2 regions of the Sporosarcina siberiensis genome follow, and region 1 is predicted to be linked to the other one. Evidence: riboswitches for the same ligand, from Rfam matches in the RefSeq annotation. Region 1 holds a riboswitch; the other holds the start of a gene.

The links. A riboswitch is a leader RNA that binds a small molecule or an ion and turns the genes downstream of it on or off. The one in region 1 is predicted to bind FMN.
Region 2: another riboswitch for FMN. It lies ahead of ACFSFY_RS08595 (ECF transporter S component); the one in region 1 lies ahead of ribD (bifunctional diaminohydroxyphosphoribosylaminopyrimidine deaminase/5-amino-6-(5-phosphoribosylamino)uracil reductase RibD).

Annotation. Positions count from the first base shown of each region.
Region 1 covers NZ_JBHUGI010000004.1:95,802-107,538, forward strand. Annotated here, with positions in the region: gene ACFSFY_RS01840 (TRAP transporter large permease) at 1-607, shown strand, start outside; gene ACFSFY_RS01845 (TAXI family TRAP transporter solute-binding subunit) at 891-1,892, shown strand; gene ACFSFY_RS01850 (TRAP transporter permease) at 1,932-3,899, shown strand; gene ACFSFY_RS01855 (SulP family inorganic anion transporter) at 3,958-5,544, opposite strand; gene ACFSFY_RS01860 (SDR family NAD(P)-dependent oxidoreductase) at 5,727-6,464, shown strand; gene ACFSFY_RS01865 (C40 family peptidase) at 6,841-7,596, opposite strand; FMN riboswitch at 7,764-7,911, shown strand; gene ribD (bifunctional diaminohydroxyphosphoribosylaminopyrimidine deaminase/5-amino-6-(5-phosphoribosylamino)uracil reductase RibD) at 7,967-9,043, shown strand; gene ribE (riboflavin synthase) at 9,187-9,837, shown strand; gene ACFSFY_RS01880 (bifunctional 3,4-dihydroxy-2-butanone-4-phosphate synthase/GTP cyclohydrolase II) at 9,851-11,044, shown strand; gene ribH (6,7-dimethyl-8-ribityllumazine synthase) at 11,057-11,521, shown strand; gene ACFSFY_RS01890 (SCP2 sterol-binding domain-containing protein) at 11,633-11,737, opposite strand, start outside.
Region 2 covers NZ_JBHUGI010000024.1:132,550-144,286, reverse strand. Annotated here, with positions in the region: gene ACFSFY_RS08645 (PepSY1/2 domain-containing protein) at 1-986, opposite strand, end outside; gene sleB (spore cortex-lytic enzyme) at 1,074-1,847, opposite strand; gene prsW (glutamic-type intramembrane protease PrsW) at 1,948-2,634, opposite strand; gene ACFSFY_RS08630 (YpdA family putative bacillithiol disulfide reductase) at 2,680-3,657, opposite strand; gene ACFSFY_RS08625 (metallophosphoesterase) at 3,727-4,521, opposite strand; gene ACFSFY_RS17555 (LysM peptidoglycan-binding domain-containing protein) at 4,558-5,235, opposite strand; gene ACFSFY_RS08610 (RecQ family ATP-dependent DNA helicase) at 5,307-6,779, opposite strand; gene ACFSFY_RS08605 (YpbB family protein) at 6,766-7,818, opposite strand; gene ACFSFY_RS08600 (4Fe-4S domain-containing protein) at 7,935-8,186, shown strand; gene ACFSFY_RS08595 (ECF transporter S component) at 8,311-8,892, opposite strand; FMN riboswitch at 9,050-9,181, opposite strand; gene ACFSFY_RS08590 (hypothetical protein) at 9,256-10,458, opposite strand; gene ACFSFY_RS08585 (RNA polymerase sigma factor SigX) at 10,459-10,986, opposite strand; gene ACFSFY_RS08580 (ATP-binding protein) at 11,032-11,737, opposite strand, start outside.

The DNA.
Region 1 (11,737 bases):
CGTTATCGGAGGTATTTACACTGGTATTTTCACGCCAACAGAAGCAGCTGCAGTCGGTGTTGTTCTAGCTTTCGCAATTTCGGCTTTGGTGTATCGAAATTTAAATATGGTAAACATCAAAAAGATCATATTAGCTACAGTCAAAACGAATACAATGATTCTATTCATTATCGTTGGTGCAATGCTCTTAGGATTCATTTTAACCATTTTAAGAATCCCACAGACAATTGTGAGTGCAGCTACTTCACAGGACATTTCACCTTGGATCATTTTCATTTTAATAAACATCGCTTTATTAATACTTGGAATGTTCCTTGAAACTGTTTCTATTCTCGTAATTTCATTACCAATATTGTATCCGATTATTATTGCACTCGGATTCGATCCGATTTGGTTTGCAATCATCTTAATCATTAATATGGAATTGGCGCTTATTTCACCACCTGTGGGACTGAATCTCTTTGTCTTAAAAGGGCTGGATCGGTCGAATACGATCAATGAAATTGTAAAAGGTGTAATCCCGTATGCTATTATAATGGTTGTATTTATGGTTGTTTTATCATTCTTCCCAGAAATTGCAACAATACTGATTGATAAAGTGGATTGAGTATAAGAAAGAAGCCTTTGTATTTCTAGCTTAGAGATTCAAAGGTTTCGTTTTGTACTTAATAATGAAATGAAGTATATATAGGACGAGCAATTCATACAATGGGAAATTGGTGGATGCTTTGAAAGATTAGTAACTTTATTGCGAAAAGATAAAATAGTACTACCTAAGTTATGAGTATAATGATATAATCAGTATTCAACATGAAAAGAGCAACATGTAAAAGTTGCTTCGAAGAGTTTGGAAGCGGTTTCAACGTACAATAAAAAAGGGGGATTCAATTTTGAAAAACAGAAAATTAGGTGGATTGTTAATTTTAGTAATGGGTTTAATGCTTATTTTAGCAGCGTGTGGGGGCGGAAAGAAAAACGTAGCAATAGGACCACCAGCAAGTGAAACAAATAACGTTTCAAAATTAATTTTAAAAGCTTATGATATCGGAGACGACGACTACAAAGCATTCCAAGAAGGATTTGGAGATGCAGCAGATGGCGTACAAGATGGTAATATCGACGTTTCAATTGGTATTCTAGGATTACCAGCAGGAAGCATTGAGAGTTTACAAGCTTCTGCAGGAGACGTGAAAATGCTTAGCCTTTCAGATGAAGCGATTAAGTATATCGAAGAAAACTCAGGTTATAAGCGCTTAACAATTCCGAAAGATACGTATGATTTCATGACGGAAGATGTAGAAACAGTAACAGCTTACGCGATTTTGGTTGGTAATACAGATACAATCGATGACCAACTTGGTTATGAGTTAGCGAAGAGTATGGTTGAAAATGCGAGTGAAAACACACATGCTCAAGCAAAACAAATGACACTTGAAAATGCTTTACGTGGTTTAGAGGGTCTTAAGATTCACCCTGGTGCAAAACGTTATTATGAAGAAATGGGCTTAACAGTAGATGCTGAAGTTGCAGATTTAACAGCAGATGAAGGAAGCCGTAAATCAGAATTTATTCTTGGAACAGGTAGTCAAGGTGGAACGTACTATCCACTTGGTGGAGAAATGGCGTCACTTTGGAATAAATATATCGATGGAGTTAACGTAACAAACACTGAAACTGGTGCTTCAGTTGAAAACCTTGCTTCAATTCGTGATGGACTTATGGACGTTGGAATGACTGTACACGTTCCTGCACTACTTGCACAGAATGGTGAAGGAGAGTTTGCCGGAAGCGAAGTACCAAACGCAGCGTTTATCGGACATATCTATCCTGAAGTTGTTCAAATCGTGACACGTGAAAAGACAAAAATCAATACTTTTGGTGATCTGAAATAATATGAACTATCGTTTACTGAAATGTAAGGAGGACGCCGAATGACAAAGAATAAAGATTTAGATGCACAAGCGATACTAGAAAAGTATGATAAGGAAAACCAATTCCGCACTCAAATAGGGAAGTGGACTTGGGTTGTCATGTTTCTAGGCGTCTCACTTACATTGTTTCATCTTTATACAGGCTACTTTGGTACACTTCCAACGCAGAAACAAGGTGCAGTTCACCTTGGGACTGCGCTTGGAATTGTATTTCTTTTATACCCTGCAAAAAGAGAATGGATGAGAACGCAAAAGACAGTACCCTGGTATGATGTCCTTCTTGCTATAACGGCGATGTATGTGACGTACCATAAAATATTTTTTTTCGATTCAATATTGCAAAGCCGAATTTCAGGTTACAGCACAATTGATATAATTGTTTCCATACTCGGAGTCATACTCGTTTTGGAAGCGACTCGTCGAACGGTTGGTTTACCAATCGTACTCGTTGCGAGTGCTGCAATCTTATATGCTATTTTTGGTAATTTTATTCCAACACAAATACTTTCGCATCCTGGTTTTGCGATTGATCGACTGGGACCAAATTTATGGTTTAGAGAAAGTGGAGTATTTGGAACACCAATTCAAATATCGGCGAAATTCATTTATCTGTTCTTATTCTTCGGAGTTATTCTCATTAACACGCCAATTGGTAAGTTCTTTAATGATATCGCCTTCTCTTTAACAGGACGCTTCACTGGAGGAACAGCTAAAGCGGCAGTTGTCGCAAGTGCTCTTCAAGGATCCGTATCCGGTAGTTCTGTTGGTAACACAGTTGCTTCGGGTTCATTTACAATCCCGATGATGAAAAAAGCTGGGTTTACACCAGAATTTGCAGGAGCTACCGAAGCATCGGCATCAACAGGTGGTCAAATTATGCCACCAATGATGGGAGCAGCAGCTTTCATCATGATGGAATATTTAGGTGTTTCTTACGGTACAATAATGCTTGCAGCGTTGATACCAGCACTTCTATATTTTACTGGAATTTTCATTGGAACGCATTTTGAAGCGAAAAGACTTGGAATTCTAGGAATGCCAAAAGAATCACTTCCTATTTTCAGGAAATTGATGATTCAAAATGGATATATGCTGATTCCTTTATTCGTTATAATTGGAACGATTATGATTGGATACACACCTCAACGTGCAGCATTGTTTGGTATTTTATCTGCATTTTTAGTGTCGTACGTTCGTAAAGAATCACGGATGAACTTCCGTCAAGTCATCAATGTGTTAGAACAAGGTGCTCGAGTAGCGCTTCCAGTTATTTCAGCTGTTGCGACAGCTGGAATTATCGCAGGTGTTGTAAGTATAACCGGTCTCGGTTCAAAATTTGCTGCTGGAATTATCGCTTTAGCAAACGGTCATCTCATATTGGCACTCTTCTTTACGATGATTGCCTGTATTATTCTAGGTATGGGATTACCTACGACGGCAAACTATGTTGTAACTGCAACAATTGCTGCACCGGCTCTTATCAATGATTTTGGTGTAGCTCCACTTGCTGCTCATATGTTTGTGTTCTATTTTGGAATTGTAGCGGATATCACACCGCCTGTTTGTTTAGCTGCTTATGCTGGGGCGGGGATAGCCAAAGCCAATCCGTTTAAGACTGGGGTCACAGCGGTTAAGCTTGCCATTGCGGCCTTCATTATCCCATATGTCTTTATTTACAATCCAATCCTTGTCATGGTAGATGCGACACCGATTAAACTAATACTTGGTGTTTCTACAGCTATCCTTGGAATGGTTGCGGTTAGTAGTGCGGTAATTGGATACTTTATTCGAACTTCAAGAGTTTGGGAACGTTTAATACTCTTTGGAGCTGGAATGATGTTGATTATTCCAGGACTCCTTTCAGGTGGAGTCGGACTTGGATTTGTGCTGCTCATATTGTTTGTACAAAGTAGAAGAAAAGACGATAGTAAAGAGATTGCCGAGAAGCGTCTCAGAGTTTCATACTAAACAACAAAAGGAAGGTCGCCTGTACTGGCAACCTTCCTTTTTGTTTACACAGATTATTTTACATGAAAAAGTTTTCTTCTCCGATTTTATCATACAGCCCACTACTCTTGAACAATGCTATTTTGCTTTTTGGTAGTCGTTTTATAATGATTTGAATTCCGGATTTATCTGCATCCTCTAATAGTGTGAACAAAACTGCTTCACCTGTTGCATCTAGGACAGATAAATGCTCCATATCTAGTATGATTTTTGTTGCATTTGTTGTAAAGATTTTTGGATATTTATCTTCAAAAACTTTGGCAGTCCCGAAGAACAACGGACCTTCGATTATATATTTATCCAACAAATCTTTATTACCAAAAGCAACTTTTACAATTTCAACTTCTGAGGGTTTTGCTTCAGATAGTGAAAGTTTACCACTCATTTTACGAAGGAATGATAGAGCGGATATTAGAAGTCCAACTTGAACCGCAACGGTTAAGTTTACAAAAATTGTGAGTAGAAATGTTATGAGAAGAACAAGAGAATCTCCAGTACGAATTGATAGAATATGTGTAAAGGCTTTTCGTGCACTCATATTCCATGCCACAAACATTAGAATTGGAGCCATCGCTGCCAGTGGGATATAGGAAGCATACGGCGCGAAAAGTAATAGGAAAGCAAGCACAAAAACACTTTGTACAACACCAGAAACTGGACTGACTGCACCAGATCTAATATTTGTCGCTGTTCTGGCAATGGCGCCTGTTGCAGGTATTCCGCCAAATAAAGGGGTAATTAAGTTTGCAATCCCTTGACCCATTAATTCACGTTTTGAATTGTGTTTTTCGCCTTCATTCATGCTGTCTGCAACGACCGCTGATAAAAGAGATTCAATGGCGCCGAGTGACGCTATAATAAGCGCGGGTTGCCATAAGTTCAATATTTTTGTGAAAGTAAATTCAGGAATTTTGAATGGCGGAAACGAATTAGGTATCCCACCAAATGCTGTGCCAATCGTTTCCAATTTTCCAGGGAATACAAGCACTGAAACAATTGTAGGTATTAAAAGCGCAACGAGCAGTATAGGAATTCGTGGTGCAATCTTTGGAAGAAATATAATAACGGCCAAACCAATAAGGGCGATTGCAATACTGTAAAAGTTTATTGTATGAAATTGTTGTGTGAGGCCAATCATGTTTTCATGAAAAAATTCATTTTGCTTAGTTCCGGTCAAACCAAGAAAGTTCCCCAATTGACCTGTAAAAATAATAACTGCAATCCCAGTTGTAAAACCAATGGTTACAGACCTGGGAACAAAATGTATTAAACTACTAATACCTGCAAGACTCATAATAATGAGAAAAACACCTGCAAGAAATCCTGCGATTAATAAATCTTCATATCCGTATTGTAAAACGATAGCCAGTAGTATTGGGATAAAGGCTCCGGTAGGACCGGCAATTTGGAAACGTGATCCTCCAAACAGTGCTACCAGTAAGCCAGCAACTATAGTTGAATAAAGTCCATATTCCGGCTTGACTCCAGACGCAATCGCAAAAGCCATCCCCAGAGGAATGGCTACAATACCGACAGTGATACCTGCGATTAGATCCTTTTGGAATCCAGCAGCATTATAATTAAGATATCGGTTGTCCTTGAACATACAATTTTCACTCCGCTCAAGATATATATAGATTTTTTGTAACTTCCTACCTATAGTATATCAATAAAGTGATAAATCTACAAGATGATATAAGTTTAGGATGTAATACAAATGGTTTGCATTAAGTAGTAAACGGGTATACTATTTAGACGTCAAAGTATATTTATGAAGGAGAGTTTTATATGAAAAAGTTTCAAGATCAAGTAGCATTTGTTACAGGTGGAGCATCTGGAATGGGAGAATTAATGGTTGAAATGTTTGCAGCACAAGGTGCAAAGGTTATCGCAGCAGACATTAACGAAGCAGCACTTGAAGAAAAGTGGGGCAAAAATGAACAAGTATCCATCGTAAAACTAAATGTTACATCAGATGAAGACTGGCAAGCAGCGGTAGAAAAAACAATCACTGAGCTCGGAAAAATTGATATATTAGTAAATAACGCAGGAATTTCCACTGAAAAAGGAATTAATGATATTACAATAGAAGATTGGCGCAGACTTTCAGACATCAACAGTTTTGGACCTTTCCTTGGAATGAAGCACGTTTCACCACATATGGAAAAAGTGAAAAAGGGTTCAATTGTTAACATTTCCTCATACACAGCATTAATTGGAATGGGTCTTAATCCTTACTCAGCATCTAAAGGTGCCGTTCGTGCAATTTCACGTGCAGCCGCAGCAGATTTCGGGAAACATGGAATTCGTGTAAACACAGTTTTCCCTGGAATTATCGAAACACCTATGACAAAAGGTCTGGAGTCTTCAAAAGACGTGGTTGCGGGTCTTATTAAAATGACACCACTCCAGCGTCTTGGACAACCTGTTGACGTTGTCAATGCAGTATTGTTCTTAGCTTCTGATGAAGCTTCATACATCACAGGCGCAGAGCTTGTAATCGACGGTGGCTACTCAGCACGTTAATAAAAGACTGGTATTAAAAAAACAGGAAGTTGTGGATCAATCCACAACTTCCTGTTTTTTTAAATTTTCTGGTCCAAAAACCCCGTTTCTTTCCTAAGGTATAATAATTTTGCACGACTAGTTTTCTAAATAGAATCTTACTTGTTTTCTATTTTCACCTAACTTATATTTACCAGGCTTTATAGCTGATTGGAGTGCAGAGGCAGTCTAAGTACGCGACGTCCTGTCGCAACGACTGCATAATCAACATCCTGTTGACCACGGCTCAAACACTCCGATGTGGCTTACCGCCCGGCCCTAAGAAGAATGGTTTATATTCTTCGCTAGTGGAACGCGTCCGCTCGGAACGGAAAACAGTGGTTAGTGGCAGGTTCTCTTATTTTAGAAAACTATTGAGACGTTTGGATTCTGTAAATTTATCTTTCCAATAACCCGATTTAATAGAAGATATTTCAACTTTTTTTGAACCGGCATGAATGAATTGTCCATCGCCAATATAAATACCGGCATGTGAAATGCCACTGCGATATGTATTTTCAAAAAAGAGTAAATCACCAGGTACGGGTTCTTCGACATTGATAGAATTAGCATGCAATGCAATCGTATCGAATCGCTTAACGTCAAGTCCCGCTTCTTTATAAACATAATAGATGAAACCGCTGCAATCAAAACCGTCTGCAGTCACACCAGCCCATTTGTAAGGTGTATCTAATAGGGCATGAGACAACTCAATAACCTTGTCGAAAGTGTCCTGAGATGATCCGGAAAGAGGCTTTGTCGGTGTAGTGAAAATATTTGCTACTGGCTTAGAAAATACTTTTTCAGGAGCGGGTAGTGTCACCTTTTTCCCTGCTTGAAAAGCCGTAATAGAACTTTTTACTGGAATTTGAACTTTCGGCGTAGTAGATGTTTGCATAGAAATATTCAGTTTCTGATCCAAACGAATGGTATCGGAAACGAGGGCATTCGCATTCTTTAATTCATCCACCGTTACATTATACTTTGTAGCAATTTTCCACAGCGTATCGCCTAATTGGACAGTGTGAAACTCAGTGTTTGCCTTTGCAGGTCCAACTATGAGAAATGCTGTCAAAGAAATTGTTAAAGCGAATGAAATAATAAGCTTATTCATCTATTTTCCCCTTTCTTCAACAAATGATTCTATGTATATAGTAGCATTTTAAGAGCATCGTTACAATATTCAAAAAATAATTTCTTTTATGAAGTATTTCGTCGGTTCGTAAAATGATTTTTGATATGTTCCAAGTAATGTGGTAACTTTAAATCGGTATGTATAAACAAACTCTTCGGGGCAAGGTGAAATTCCTTACCGACGGTGATCGAGCAATGGCTCGTTAGTCCGTGACCCGGCCTTCCTTTTTGGAAGACGGTGGAGCTAGTGTAAATCTAGCACCGACAGTTAAAGTCTGGATGGGAGAAGTTGTTTGGTTATTCATGCTATGTTCGTAGGCTCTGCCCTCTACCTGAAAGGGGGAATCGTTATGGAACCTAAAATTTATATGAAACTTGCTCTTGAACTGGCACGCAGTGCTGAAGGACAAACGTCGCCGAATCCACTAGTCGGAGCAGTTTGTGTGAGAGATAACGAAATCATTGGAACGGGTGCCCATTTAAAAGCCGGGTCACCTCATGCTGAAGTTCATGCACTAATGATGGCAGGCTCGAAATCTGTAGGTGCAGATCTCTATGTGACACTCGAACCATGTGCCCATAGCGGGAAAACACCGCCGTGTACAGATATTATAATTTCGAGTGGCATTCGCCGTGTTTTCGTTGCGTCTATTGATCCGTTTCCTGCTGTAAATGGAAAAGGAATCAAGCTTCTTAAAGCTGCCGGTATTGAAGTGATTACCGGTATTTTACAAGCCGAGGCAGAGCAGTTAAATCGAGCATTTTTTCATTTTATTCACTACGGGAAACCATACGTCACCTTGAAAGCAGCCGCAACACTAGACGGTCGGCTTTCAACGCGAACTGGGGACAGCAAATGGATTACTTCGGAAGCTGCAAGAACCGATGTCCATCACCTCCGCCATATCCATGACGCAATTTTGGTCGGCGTACAAACCGTACTTCATGATAATCCTTTCCTCACCACCCGTTTGCCCCATGGTGGAAAGAACCCAAAACGTATTATTTTAGACCGGCATCTAAGGACGCCAAAAACAGCAAATGTCATCACTGATGGTGCTGTAGAAACCATTATTTTTACACACGATTCCGATAATGCGGAAACGGCTTTTTTAGATTTTCCACTCGTAACTGTTGAGTCGATTTCTAATGAAGTGAATTTTTTGGAGGAAGTTTTAGGTCGTCTTGCAAAAAAGGGAATTATGACGTTGTTTGTAGAAGGCGGCAGTCAAATTCATTCGAGTTTTATTGACGCGGGTCTTGCAAATGAACTTTATTTGTACATGGCTCCAAAACTGATTGGTAATGGCAAGCTTCTATTTATAAATAAAGATCGCAACTTCATGTCAGAAAGTGAATCCCTAAACTTTATAGATGTGCGCCAAATCGGTGAAGATATCCGTTTGCATGCGCGCTTTTTAACTTAATTCAGCCGGAAGTCAAACCGAGGCTGAATTAAGTTAAAGCCTCCGGCGGATGTCACAGATTTTTAGGTGAGCTTTTCGAGCCAACTCGAAAAAATCTGGACGCAATTACGCCGAGGCGCAATTGATAGGAGGAATGATTGATCTTGTTCACTGGAATTGTAGAAGAAATTGGAACAGTGACAACGATTCAGCAAGGTTCAAACTCGCTTAGAATATTGTTGCGTTGTGATAAAGTTCTTGAGAATGTTGAAAAAGGCGATAGTATCGCAGTAAATGGTGTTTGTTTAACTGTTTCGGATTATTCAAGGAACCATTTTACGGTTGACGTCATGCCTGAAACTGTGAAAGCAACAACAATGCAATCGCTTCGAACGGGAAGTCGTGTCAATTTGGAGCGTGCAATGCGTGCGAATGGCCGTTTCGGTGGCCACTTTGTGAGTGGACATGTGGACTGTATCGGAGAAATTGTTTCAGTCGGGAAAAAAGAAAATGCAATCTATATGGAAATTGGAATTGCTTCGAATTTTCTAAAGTACTTTATTATGAAAGGCTCGGTTACTGTAGATGGAACTTCTCTAACGGTCTTTGGTGTGACGGATAAAAGTTTCACTATATCGCTAATCCCGGTTACGCAGGATGATTCTATAATCGGTCGAAAACGTATTGGAGACCAAGTGAATGTTGAATGCGATATGCTTGCAAAATATATTGAACGACTAATGGAACCCGATAAAGGGAGTTCATCTGGCAGTTTATCAATGGATAAGCTTGTCGAAAGTGGATTTCTCGACTAAGGAGACGAAGTAGATGTATGCGTCAGTAGAAAAAGCAATTGAAGAATTGAAGAAAGGGAAGGCCATTATCGTTGTGGATGATGAGAATCGTGAAAACGAGGGAGATTTCATTGCACTTGGTAAATACGCAACTCCTGAAATGATCAATTTTATGGCAATTGAAGGACGAGGACTTATTTGTGTACCGATAGATGAGGAGAAATCAAGACTATTGGGGCTTGGGCTTATGACTGAAAACAATAGTGATGTTCACGGTACGGCATTCACGATTAGTATTGATCATGCGGAATGCCATACGGGAATTTCAGCATTTGAACGTTCGGAAACGGTGTTGAAAATGCTCGAGGAAAATGTCAGTCCTTCTGATTTTAGAAGGCCGGGTCACATTTTTCCGTTAATCGCGAAATCTGGTGGCGTTCTGAAGCGGGCTGGCCATACAGAGGCAGCAGTCGACCTGGCTATATTGTCCGGTGCTGAACCTGTCGGAGTCATATGCGAGATTATGAACGCCGATGGCACGATGGCGAGAGGTCCGGAATTAACAGAAATCGCGAACCGTTTGGACTTAGTCATTTTGACAATTCAAGACTTAATTGAGTATCGCAGGAAAAATGAAATTCTTGTTGAACGTGTTGTTGAAGTAGATCTTCCAACAGATTTCGGGCGATTCAATGCAGTTACCTATACTGAAAAGCTTACTGGACGGGAACATATTGCTTTAGTAAAAGGAGATATTGAGTCTTCAGAGAATATTCTTGTTCGAGTGCATTCAGAATGTTTAACGGGGGATGTATTCGGTTCACATCGATGTGATTGCGGTCCACAGCTTCAAGCAGCACTTGCGCAAATTGAAGAAGCGGGTAAAGGGGTCCTATTGTATATGCGTCAGGAAGGGCGAGGCATTGGCCTTGTTAATAAAATGAAAGCATACAAATTGCAACAAGAAGGATACGACACCGTTGAAGCGAATGAGAAATTAGGATTTCCAGACGATTTAAGAGAATACGGAATCGGCGCGCAAATTTTACAAGATTTAGGTTTAACATCAATCCATCTTCTGACAAACAATCCGCGAAAAGTAGCTGGACTTGCGGGATATGGACTTGAAATAACCGAACGAATTCGAATTGAAATGCCGGTGAAAGTTGAGAATAAGAGTTATATGGAAACGAAGAAAAATAAGCTTGGGCATTTATTGCATAGTTGAGGGGGAATTTAGATGGGTAACGTGTATGAAGGACATTTAGTAGGAACGGATTTGAAAATAGGAATTGTAGTTTCTAGATTTAATGAATTTATTACAGGGAAATTATTAAGTGGTGCTGAGGATGCGCTACGTCGCCACGGTGTAGATAATAATAATGTAGACATCGCTTGGGTACCGGGTGCATACGAAATCCCACTTGTAGCTAAGAAAATGGCCTCATCTAAAAAATATGATGCAGTCATTACACTTGGTACAGTAATCCGTGGTGCAACACCGCATTTTGACTATGTTTGCAGCGAAGTTGCAAAAGGCGTTTCCGCAATAAATATGTCAGAAGGTATCCCAGTGATTTTCGGCGTATTGACTACAGATACAATCGAACAAGCAATTGAACGTGCAGGTACGAAGGCTGGTAATAAAGGGTGGGATGCTGGAAGTGCTGCAATAGAAATGGCGAATTTATTGAAACAAATCTAATTCGTTCCTACTTCAATGTACTTGGAAATTGTTCTTCGGTTGTATATATACAGTGAATAAGTTTAATTTAAAAACCGCCAATTCATATTCGAATTGGCGGTCTAATTTAATTTAAAACGTATATTTCTTCAATAAACTTTCGAGTTTAAGTGCATGTCCGAGATTACCTTTTACTTTAAGTTTCCCAAGCATATAAGAAGCAGTGGAATTTAAGTT
Region 2 (11,737 bases), on a different contig from region 1:
TCTGAAAAAACTTTAGCTTTATTTTCAGGTTCAACTCGAACATAAACGAAATGCCAAGCTGTATGATTTTCTCGAGCTTCTTGGAAGACAGTATCGCCATACCCCGCATTTCTAAGAAATTCCTCGGCTTTTTCTTGAATTTCTAAATGACGAAGACTTTCTTTTCCGAATGGTCTTTCAGTCAAAAAGGATAATATATGACCTCCTTTTTCAGTTATGTCGATATAGCCAATGGATTGACCCTCTGCAAAGCGCAAATGATAAAAAGCGTAAGGTGAACCCGATTTACTTGGCTCAACAACAACCGAAGAATTAGATTTATCCGGAAAGATCTTTTTGAATCTTTCAATAGCTTCTGGTCCGGTTATTTCATGGTCATTTAAATTTTTCAACTCTTTTTTCTTTAATGAATCAGATTCACTAGCTGTTAGAGGAAAATCTGTTTCCGTATATTGCTTTACATTATCGCTCATACCTGTCCAATTATGTTTCACATCAATTGACTCAAGCTGGTTTGTCCATCCTTTAACAGTCATTTCTCCATCAATTAGACCCGTAGTAGCGATTTCCCATTCGCCTGCCATGACACTAAGATTTTTCGAGGCATTTTCCATAACTTTATGATATTGATCATCGTCACCGCTACGTTCAGACTCTTTCGCAAAATTCCCAAGCCTTCCTAAATAATTCATCCAAGCACTTGAAAAGCTCCGATCTAGTGGCAGTCCGCTGACAGAATTCCTTATATCTGATGACAATCTCCAAATGTCCTCTCGAGCTTTTGTAGAGCCATCTGATTCGTTGAAAAGCAACGTTTTTTTCACCGCAATATCTAATTCTTCAAGTTTCTCAGATGCATCCGTCATTTCTTTTGCATATTGTCCACTTAGTAAATAAGCAAGTTGTTCATTTTCATTTGCCTTACTATACGAATAAATGGAAAGTGCAGCGACCATATATACGAGTACAAAAACTGTTTTTTTCATAATTCGGCAAAAGCATTACCAAGAATTCTAGAGTTACTCCGGTATTCTTTCACCTCTTCGCCTCCTAACAATTATTTCTATTAAACATTAGTTACAAAAAATGTGTAAACCAATCTTCTTGATTTGTGGACGCGACCAGATCCATTTGCTTGTAGCAGTAATGGGATTGAAATAATAAATTGCATTTTCCGATGGGTCCCATCCGTTAATTGCATCTAATACTGCTTCACTAGCACGATCATTTGGCTCTAACCAAATTTGTCCATCGGCAACTGCGGTAAATGCACCTGGTTGAAAAATGACTCCACCAACTGAGTCTGGAAAATCAGCATGTTCCACTCTGTTTAATATGACTGCCGCAACAGCTACCTGACCTTCATAGGGCTCTCCTCTAGCTTCGCCATATACTGCATTAGAAAGTAATTTCAAATCACGCTCAGAGTATTTTGATGGTAACTGAACATTCTTTTTTTCACCTCCACCCTTTTCTACTTGTGAAGTAAGGGGTTTTCCACCATAATGTGTGAATTTATTGCCTTTCTTTATATTTTCTTTAACAAATTTTTCATCGTATTTAGAAGCATCAGCTAATTTCTTTTTTGTTTTCGATCCTGCAATTCCATCCACAGGCAAACCATATTGTTCTTGGAAATTACGAAGTGCCCAGTAAGTTCCGTATCCAAATTTCCCATCAATCGTTCCAGAATAAAAGCTAATGTATTGTAGTCTTGACTGGAGTTCAATTACGTCATCTCCAAAAGCTCCCCGCTGAATTTGCTGTGTACTAAATGCTCCCGTATTTAAAGGAGACAGAATGTATGCACTCCCAAAGAGAAGCACAACTGCAACAATACGAATCATAATTTTCTTCAACTTTATTCCTCCTTTATTACTAAGCTTGTCCAAAAAAATAAAAATTATTAAAAATAAAAAAAGATCCAGCATATGCTAGATCTTTTGATTATTCCTTTGAATTCATACGTGTTTTCCGTCTAAATTGTTGCATTGCAAATGTATGTGCGTATTTTACTCGTGTTAAACCGAACCACCATAAAAATATCATAAATGGAATGATTAGATATAAGAAAAGTTCGTGAGTTAGAAAAATACCATTATAAATAAAATGTAAAACGAATGGTGCAATTAAAGACATAATTAATAACTTTCGTTTATCTTTATCTTCCGCGAATTTTGCACGGCCTATATAATAGCCCATCACAACACCGAATAGTGCATGACTCGAGACAGGAAGTAATGCTCGCAGGAAAGCAATGTCTACCCCAAACGTGAATAGGTAAAGTACGTTTTCTACAGCGGCAAAACCTAGCGAAACACTTGCACCATATAATATACCGTCATATGCATCTTCAAATTGTACATGTCGATAAATTGCCAATAGCAAAACCAGCCACTTAAAAAACTCTTCCAATGCACTTGTAAATACTACATCACGAAAGAATACAGAGGAAAAGACGTTTTCTTCTTCAAATACATGTTGAATAAACATGATTGGGAAAGTCATAATAGCGCCATATATAAAAGTTTGAAATATTGTTCGAGATGGTTCTTTGGCAATTTCTTTTCTTAAATAAAAATAACTAAAGAGCGCCAATCCAGGCGCAATCGCTACTGTGAGCAAAATGAACATAGACGGCCCTCCCAGATAAACTTATATTAAGATCGAGACAATTCGTTAGCTAAATCCATTTATTTGTTTCGCCTCAATTGCGTCTGCTATTAATGCCCCATGGAAACGACCGTTTTCAATGAAAATTTCATTCGCATTGTTTCCTGCTGCAATTACTCCAGCAATATATATTCCTTCAACATTAGATTCCATAGTGTGTTCGTCAAAAATAGGACGCCCGTTTACCTCTTCAATTTGAATTCCAATCTTTTTGAAAAATGATTGATCCGGATGGTAGCCCGTCATGACAAAAACATAATCGGAATCAATTTCAAGTATTTCAGTATCATTTCTAATCGTGACAGCAGATTCCGTTATTTTTTCTATGTTCGAATTGAATTGCATTTTGATTTCACCCGATCGAACTAAACTTTCAAAACCTGGCAAGATCCATGGTTTGACGCTCTTAGAATACTCCGCACCCCTGTAAACAACCGTAACAACAGCTCCAGCACGCTCTAATTCCAATGCAGCATCTACAGCAGAGTTCTTTCCACCGACAACGACTACCTTTTTCTGAAAAAAAGGATGAGCTTCTTTGAAGTAATGATAAACATGAGGAAGTTTTTCACCAACAACATCTAACATATTTGGATTATCATAATATCCGGTTGCAATAACCACTTGCTTCGCATTGTATACTGTTTTATCCGTCTCTACCGTAAATGCATCTTTTTCTTTACGGACGGATAACACTTCTTCAAAAGTGTTAACCGAAATTTTTTTCAGCTTAGTAACTTCTCGGTAATAAACCAGTGCGTCATTTCTTTTAGGTCTATCAATCGCAGTTATAAAAGGAATATCTCCAATTGAGAGTTTAATACTTGTGCTAAAAAATGTTTGATGTGTTGGATAATTATAAATGGAATTAACGATATTGCCTTTTTCTACAACAAGTACCTCTAAACCTTTGTTTTGAATTTCAATCGCTGCCGATAGACCACAAGGGCCTCCGCCAACAATCAAGACATCAACTTTTTGCATAGGACCTCTCCTTAAAACACTTACTATAATCAAATTCAATTATTTTCAAATAATGAAAAACATATTCTCTTAGTAATGCACTTTAATAACATGACATTGCGATTCGGCACCGAGCCTTAATGGCAAACTAGTTGTTCCAAATCCATTACTGATCAGTTTCGCGTGATTATCATTGATTTTAAAAGACCCTTTCTCGAATAACCCAAACTTACCAATTCTAACTTGGCCACCATGAGTATGTCCTGCAAGCAAAAGATTTGGTTGGAATTCTAGCTCAACTTTGCGGAAAAGTGAAGGAGTATGAGTAACAAGAATTGTTTTCTCATAACGTTCAACATTACGAAGTGTTGCTGCGATGTCGGGCGATCCATTTGAAGGGTCATCTGTACCCAGAATACCCCAACTAGGATGACCTGGAAAAGGGGTATTTTCATTATCAAGAATTTTACCATTAAAGCTTGCAATAATTTTACGAATTTCTTCTTCTCCAACTTCACGATCATTATTACCCCATATAAAATAAATCGGTGCTAAGCTTGAAAGGATTTCTACATTTTTTGAAATACGCTTTAGTGGAACGCCTCTTTCTGCAAGATCACCACCAATAATTACAATATCAATTTCATTTTTTATTTTCTGTAAAAGACGTTTATCTATTTTACGGCGGTGAACATCTGATATGAAAAATAAAGTCAGTGACCGTTTCTTTCCATGAGTGCTATTTGTAGTTATTTCATGGAAAAGCACATTCTTTCTAAATGCATTATGAATCATATATAAAATTAGTGCCGCACTTAAAAACAGCAAGGAATAAATTAGTTTACTAATCGTGATGATTCCACACCTTTCATTTAAAAAAGGCAAAGTAAAATACCTTTGCCCTGTTATGTGAATTACCAATTACGGAATTATTAATTTCTGACCCGCATTTATAGTGTTTGACGACAATCCATTTGCTTTTTTAATTTTCTCTATGCCAGCATCTGTCTTATAATAGTTAATTGAAATACGGTACAATGTTTCATTCGCAGCAACAATATGAGTCTTCCCTACAGATTGTACTTGTGGTTTTGTTTCTGGTTTTGTTTCTGGTTTAACTTCTGGTTTTGCTTCCGGTTTTGTTTCTGGTTTTGTTTCTGGTTTAACTACTGGTTTTACAATTGGTTTTTCAACAGGTTTTGAAGTAGTTTCATCTGCCTCTGTTTCAGGTTTCTTCGTAATATCTGTATTCACCTTATTAGAATCTTCCTTCTCATCATTAATAACTACATCTAAATTCGTATCACTCTTGGCACCGCTTGATAGATCGTTATTTATTTCGTAGCTGCCATTAGACTTCAACTCATTCGTTGAACCTTTTTGAGGCTCATAAAAATCAGTTAAAACATAAACCAATATTCCTACAGGAATTAGAGTGAAAAGAGCAAGTATTATATTTATTGTTCTATTTGCTGAACTGTTTTTTGTCTTTCGACCTTTTTGACGTAATTCAGATCGAGATGGAATATTTTTTTCTTCTTCTAAAAATACCGATTGTCTATGTTCTTCAAATTTAGTTTTATAATCATCTTTTTTCATCGTAAGACTCCCCTATCACATCATGCTATTGTTTCCATTATGACGAATATTGTCGGAAAAGTAAATGGACATCAACTATGTTCTCCCAGAAGTAGATGAAGTCGTTCCATCCACTCCATCGGCTTCCTCTGAAAATACTGGTCTTCAGCAGTTAACAACCAATCCAAAGAAGTGATCCCACAGTTCGAGCAGCAATGTGTTGGCCTAGTAATTACTTCTTCATCAAAAAACGACAAAACCTGTTCTCTTATACATATGTTTGAATGAATAATTTGAAGCATTTGTTGCAATTCCTGTTCTTTTTCTAAACTAATTTCTTCTAAGCGAATAATTGTGTTTTCTACAGACAATCGTTCTAAATAGTACTCTAAAACTCGTTGTTTTGTCTCACTTATACCAGCCATTTCACTAGCAACTTCATTTGAAACCCCACTAGTTAATAAGTTGGTGTACTGTTTAATTTCTACTTCTGTTGGGAAATCTTCTTGAACAATAAAGCGTGATTTTCTTTCATCTTCCGGCGAGAACAACAACGTAGCAGCCGATAAATTCCCATCACGCCCCGCTCTTCCTATTTCTTGAATATATCCTGCAATCGTTGACGGGAACTGATCATGAATTATTTGTCGAATATCCCCTTTATGTATACCCATTCCAAAAGCATTTGTAGCACAAATCCACTTCACTTCTCCATTAATAAATTGAGCTTGCACAAAGGCACGATCTACCTGTTCCATACCAGCATGATAGGATGCGATCGACAACCCTTTATCTGCTAAAAAGAGCGCTAGGCTTTCTGCTCGTTTTCTAGAGGATACGTAAATAACTCCCGATCCAGAGCTTTGTTTTACGCGGTCAAGAATCCACTTGGTTTTTTCATTTTGTGATTCCATTTTTATAATAGAAAAAGAAATATTAGGTCGATCAAGCGAATATTTATGCACTACTGAGTCATTCAAATCTAAATAATCTTTTATGTCTTTAATAACTTTATCATTAGCTGTAGCTGTAAGCGCTAGAATTGTCGGTTTGTTAATATGCTTTAAAAATTCCCCAATTCTTAAATAATCCGGTCTAAAATCAAATCCCCATTGTGATATACAATGAGCTTCATCAATTACTAGTAAAGATATAGTTATTTTTTTAAGTTCAGTCATCACATTTTGCTGTAATAACATTTCAGGTGATATAAAGATGAATTTATATACATGCAAACTCTTAACAATTCTATTTTTTTCTTTAAAAGTTAAAAATGAATTTAATGCAACAACCTGTTTTTCACCATTTCGCTTCATTATCGCTACTTGGTCCTCCATAAGTGAAACCAGTGGTGAAATAATTAGCACTATCCCCGAGGACATATATCCCGGCAATTGAAAACAAAGAGATTTCCCATTACCAGTTGGTAAAATGGCAATTGTATCTTTACGTGAAATAACATCCCGTATAACCTCATATTGTCCAGGTCTAAATTCAGTAAATCCAAACCTTTCCTTTAAAACGTTATAGATTTTATTTGTTTCATTTGTTTCATTTATTTCCATCTTCCCCTCCTCCATTCATAGCACCTAATATGAGACGGATTTGAAAATAAGTTAAATGATCAAATTCATTCTTTAACAGACGTAATCTTCTCGTCTGTAAGTAATAAGCCATTTTAATCACTGCTTGAACATCTTCATTTTCGACAAAATCATTCAATGGAAAATTTGAATCATTAATAGACATTTCAGCAAAGTGGTCTTCAATTGTACTCATTTTCAATTTACGAATTTCCGCAATAGCGGTCATAGTCAAGCCACCTTCAAAGTACCTTTTCGTGGTTGCAGCAGAATCCGTCAGATAAGTTGATACTTTTATGTTATACGTCAATTTTCGCAAAAAATGTGCCTCTTGGGACATTTCTAGAGCATCAAGTAATATATGTAGCCCCTCAATAAAATATAGACGGATAGATACAGTATTAAGTTTCAAACTTTCTGAGAGCTGATTCCATGTCCAGCCGGTTACCCCATATCCGCCAAGCCTATGCAGCAGTATTACTTTATGTAAATCAACCATTCTACTTGATTCTATGTAATGCTGAAGTTCTTCCATAATTTCAATAGAAAATGCAGGCTTATTAATCGGTTGTTTATAGAGTATATTTTTCACAAAGGTTTGAACTTCATAATCCTTCTCCGTGGGAATAAATAATTTGGAACCCACTCTGAAATTCGATATTGTTTGAATCGTAAGTGACAATCTAGAAAAAAACGTTACTTCGTTCCCTCTATAATCCCATCCATTAAACTGATAGGTTGGCAGAGTCGATGTAAATCTTTTCCCTTTTTCAGTTACTTTAACAATTAAATTTTCCTCAATGTATAGATAACCTGACTTTATTAAATAATTGACAGCATCATCGTATAAATCTGTTCCCAACTTGGGCCAAATACCAAAAAACGCTTTCAGGTTATAGTATTCAACATCTTGCAGTGTTTGTCCTGATTTTTTTCCGCGAATTAAATGGAGTCCATTATAAATGGTTCTTTCCCCATCCATTCGGCTTATAATTGTTAAAAGAATTGATGATAACTTCATTATATGGACACCACCATTCTAAAAAAGTGTTTTTAGGTTGAAAACTTTTGAAAACATCTTTAGAATAGAACCGTAGACAAATTGTTAGGTACGGAGAAAAGGGGAGAGGTTTTACAATGCCTAAATATACAATCGTTGATCAGGATACATGTATTGCTTGTGGAGCTTGCGGGGCTGCAGCACCTGACATTTACGATTATGACGACGACGGAATCGCTTTCGTTATTCTAGATGATAACATGGGTACTGCCCAAGTTCCAGAAGAACTAACGGAAGACTTTGAGGATGCATTCGACGGTTGTCCGACTGACTCAATAAAAGTAGCAGACGCTCCCTTTGACGGAGATGCGTTAAAATATGAAGACTAACTCTAAATTGCTAGAGTATAATCTTTATCCAAACCTCACAACTTTGTGAGGTTTTTATTTATATGCGATACAGAACTAAAAAAATCACCCCTTAGTCTAAATGACTTCGGGGTGATTCATAGTATTATGAAGCTAATTCTGCTCTTTGTTGAGATATCCATTTTTTCATACTATTAAATAACAACAACGAGATTACCATAAGTATTGTACCTTTAATTAAATTAAACGGTAAGATACCAAGTACAATCATTGTATACATCGCATCACCGGTAACTAATGGCATATTTAAGAAATATGTGTACATCGGTAAAAAGACAACATAATTCAGAAAGCTCATGCCTATAGCCATTGCAAGTGTTCCAATAACTAAACCAGTTGCAAGACCTTTTGTTGTACGGAATTTATTGAAGATGTAATAAATCGGTAGAATAAACAACAATCCCGTTACAAAGTTGGCTATTTCTCCAACTGGAACCCCCGTAGGACTACCAGTAAAAAACCAATGCATAACGTTTTTGATTAATTCTACTCCAATACCGGCAACTGGACCCATTGTCATTACTGCCAATACCGCTGGAATCTCTCCAAAATCAATTTTTAAGAATCCTGGTAATGCGGGTAAAGGGAAGTTAAACTGCATTAATACAGTTCCTATACTCCCTAGTATTGCGACTAAAATCATTCGTCTTAACTTCTTGTTTTTCATTTGTTCCTCTCTCCTTTTGCGATTCACTTCAAAAGAGGAAAGGCTAATCAACTATTTATGCCATCAAAAATATCCCAAAAGCAAATAAGCTCTAGGGAATCGAAAGGCACACTAAATAAGAATCCTTTTTGTGGACAACACAAATAGAAGACAGCACCTTCACCTTCTCCCATCCAGACTTTACTGTCGGCTCTGGAATCTCACCAGAATCAGCTGTTAAGCTCGCGGGCTCGGAAACTAAGTTTCCATTACCGCCGGTCGGGAATTGCACCCTGCCCCGAAGATGAATCAATATTATGTTACTACTTTATCATACATCAAAAAAAGCACTTTGTAAACTAATCAGTTTACAAAGCGCTTTTATCATTTTAATAGAAACTCCATTGGATTTGGCCCTATTGGCATTGGTAACGGTTGTGTAAAGTCAAATCTTTGCCACTCCACTTGACTTATGTTTTCAAATTGGAGTTGCGTATCAAAACTTGCAGCTGTCAGGAGCATGCCTTCTATCATTCGAAGAGCTTCTGTAGGAAGCATTAGATTTAAATCTAAAGTCTCAGCAAATTTTACTCGAGCCAAATTCTTATCTATTGTTACACTAAAATCGATATTATCGGGAATCAAAGGCAAAAAAATATCATTCGGCTTTACTTTCATTTCCTGTAAGGCTTTATCCAGCGAATCATATGATTTATAGAAGTTTGAAGATAGAAATTCCAATCCATTACTTTGAATAAACAAGTAGTAGTTTGTATTGTTTTTTCCACTCTTCAATTCGAGTGGTTTGCTCGGTTCACCCGCTTGATCAAACTCATGAATTGAACCATCTTCATTTTCAAAACGGATGTGTTTAAATCCATAAAATGTATCTTGTAGGGAGTGAATGTATACAGCTATGGACCCGGACCCCATATCATAATTATGTCCTGTAGGTAGTACATGCGTAATCATTTCTCCTTCGACTGAAAGCGATCCTTTATACGGATGATAATCAGAGAAGCCAAAAGCCTCTTCATCAATTTGGTCAGCATATTTTTTATATAAGTCCAAACTTGTTGGTTGAACTTCTCCAAAGTCTTCTCGAATTTTTTCAGCCGGGATTATAAAAGTGACAGGAACACTCTCAGCGGCATCGCCCGCAAGACCTAAATGAAAAACAGTATCTCCGGCAATGTCATTTTCGTAAACAGCAAATGATTCAAACATATTTTCCTCGACTGAAGTTTTTGCTGCCGAATCATCAGAGAAAAAATCCATTTTACTGTCTTCACTTGCTTCATTTTCTTCAATACTTCTGCTTTCCATTTGTTTATCTGATGAATTATTTGTCAGTGCCACGTCGTTTTTCTTAAACATAGATGGTATTAGTAAACTTAACACGACCAGCGCAGCAGCTGCAACAACTGCAGGTACCCATCTCTTCCGTTTAGTAAGAACAGGGGATTTTAAGCGTTCATCTTTCTTTAAACGCATTAAAACTTCCTTTTCCGAACGGTTGTCAGTAATATTCGGCATATCACTAAGGAGTTGTTCAATGCTTTTATCATCCCACTTATTTTCCGTCATTTAGTTTCCCCCTTCTACAGGAAGAGCACTCATTTTTCTTTGTAATACTTTGATTGCCCTATGCTGTGTTGTTTTCACTTTACCTTCTGTCCAACCAAGCACTTCGGCAGTTTCAGCTATTGATAAATCATTGAAATAACGCATAATAACGACTACTTTCTGATCCCCGGTACACGTATCCAATTGGTGTAACAGTTCTTTCATTTCCTCATTTAAAACAGCCGATTCATCTGGTAAAATCCCCGATGAAACGAGCTCACTCTTTTCCCAATCGAATTTATCCAATGAATGTTTTCTGCGAACGGAGTTTTTCCTAAAATGATCTATTGCAACATTTTTTGCAATAGAAAAAAGCCACGTCTTCTCAGAACTCTTCCCTTCAAAGCCGCTATATGCCCGCATTACTCTCACGTAAACTTCATGTGAGAGATCCTCAGCTATGTCCCTGTCTCTTGTCAAATAGATAAGAAACCTGAACACATCAGAATGATACTGTTCATATAGTCGATGGAAAACGGAGTCATCCATTCAATCCCCCCGTTCATATTAGTAGTCGTTTCAAACAAATAAAAGTTACATTTTTTTTAATGGTAATGCACATTTAAAAACAGTCCCCGAATGAATACCCCTTTTAGCAGAAATCATGCCGCCATGTGAATCAATAATATTTTTGGCGATGGCAAGGCCAAGACCTGTACCACCTTTTCCACTTGTTCGAGCTTTATCAGCTTTATAAAATCTTTCGAAAATAAAAGGCAAATCTTCTTCAGGAATACCATAACCTGTGTCAGTTACTATAATTTCGCAAGTATCTGTGTATATTTCGACAGAGAGACTAACATTCCCTCCACTTGGAGTATGACGAATCGCATTATCAATCAGATTTGTAAATACTTGTTCGAGCCGATCTTCATCTGCATCTAACAAAGGATCGATATCTTTCAATGAATTAAAAACCAGTTCAACTTCCGCATCCTTGGCAGTTTGCATGAATTTATTTACTACACGTTCCAAAAACGGAGTCACATTAAATACATTTTTATGCAGAATCATATGGCCGGATTCCATTCGAGCTAAATCCAATAGATCTGTTACTAAACGCCCCATTCTTTTAGATTCTTCATGAATGATTTGCACCATTTCATTGCGTTCTTCATCACTTGAAGTAACGCCGTCTAAAATAGCTTCACTATACCCCTGGAGCATCGATATAGGCGTTCTTAGCTCATGCGATACATTAGCTATAAAATCAGTCCTAAGCTTGTCAAGCTGATGCTGC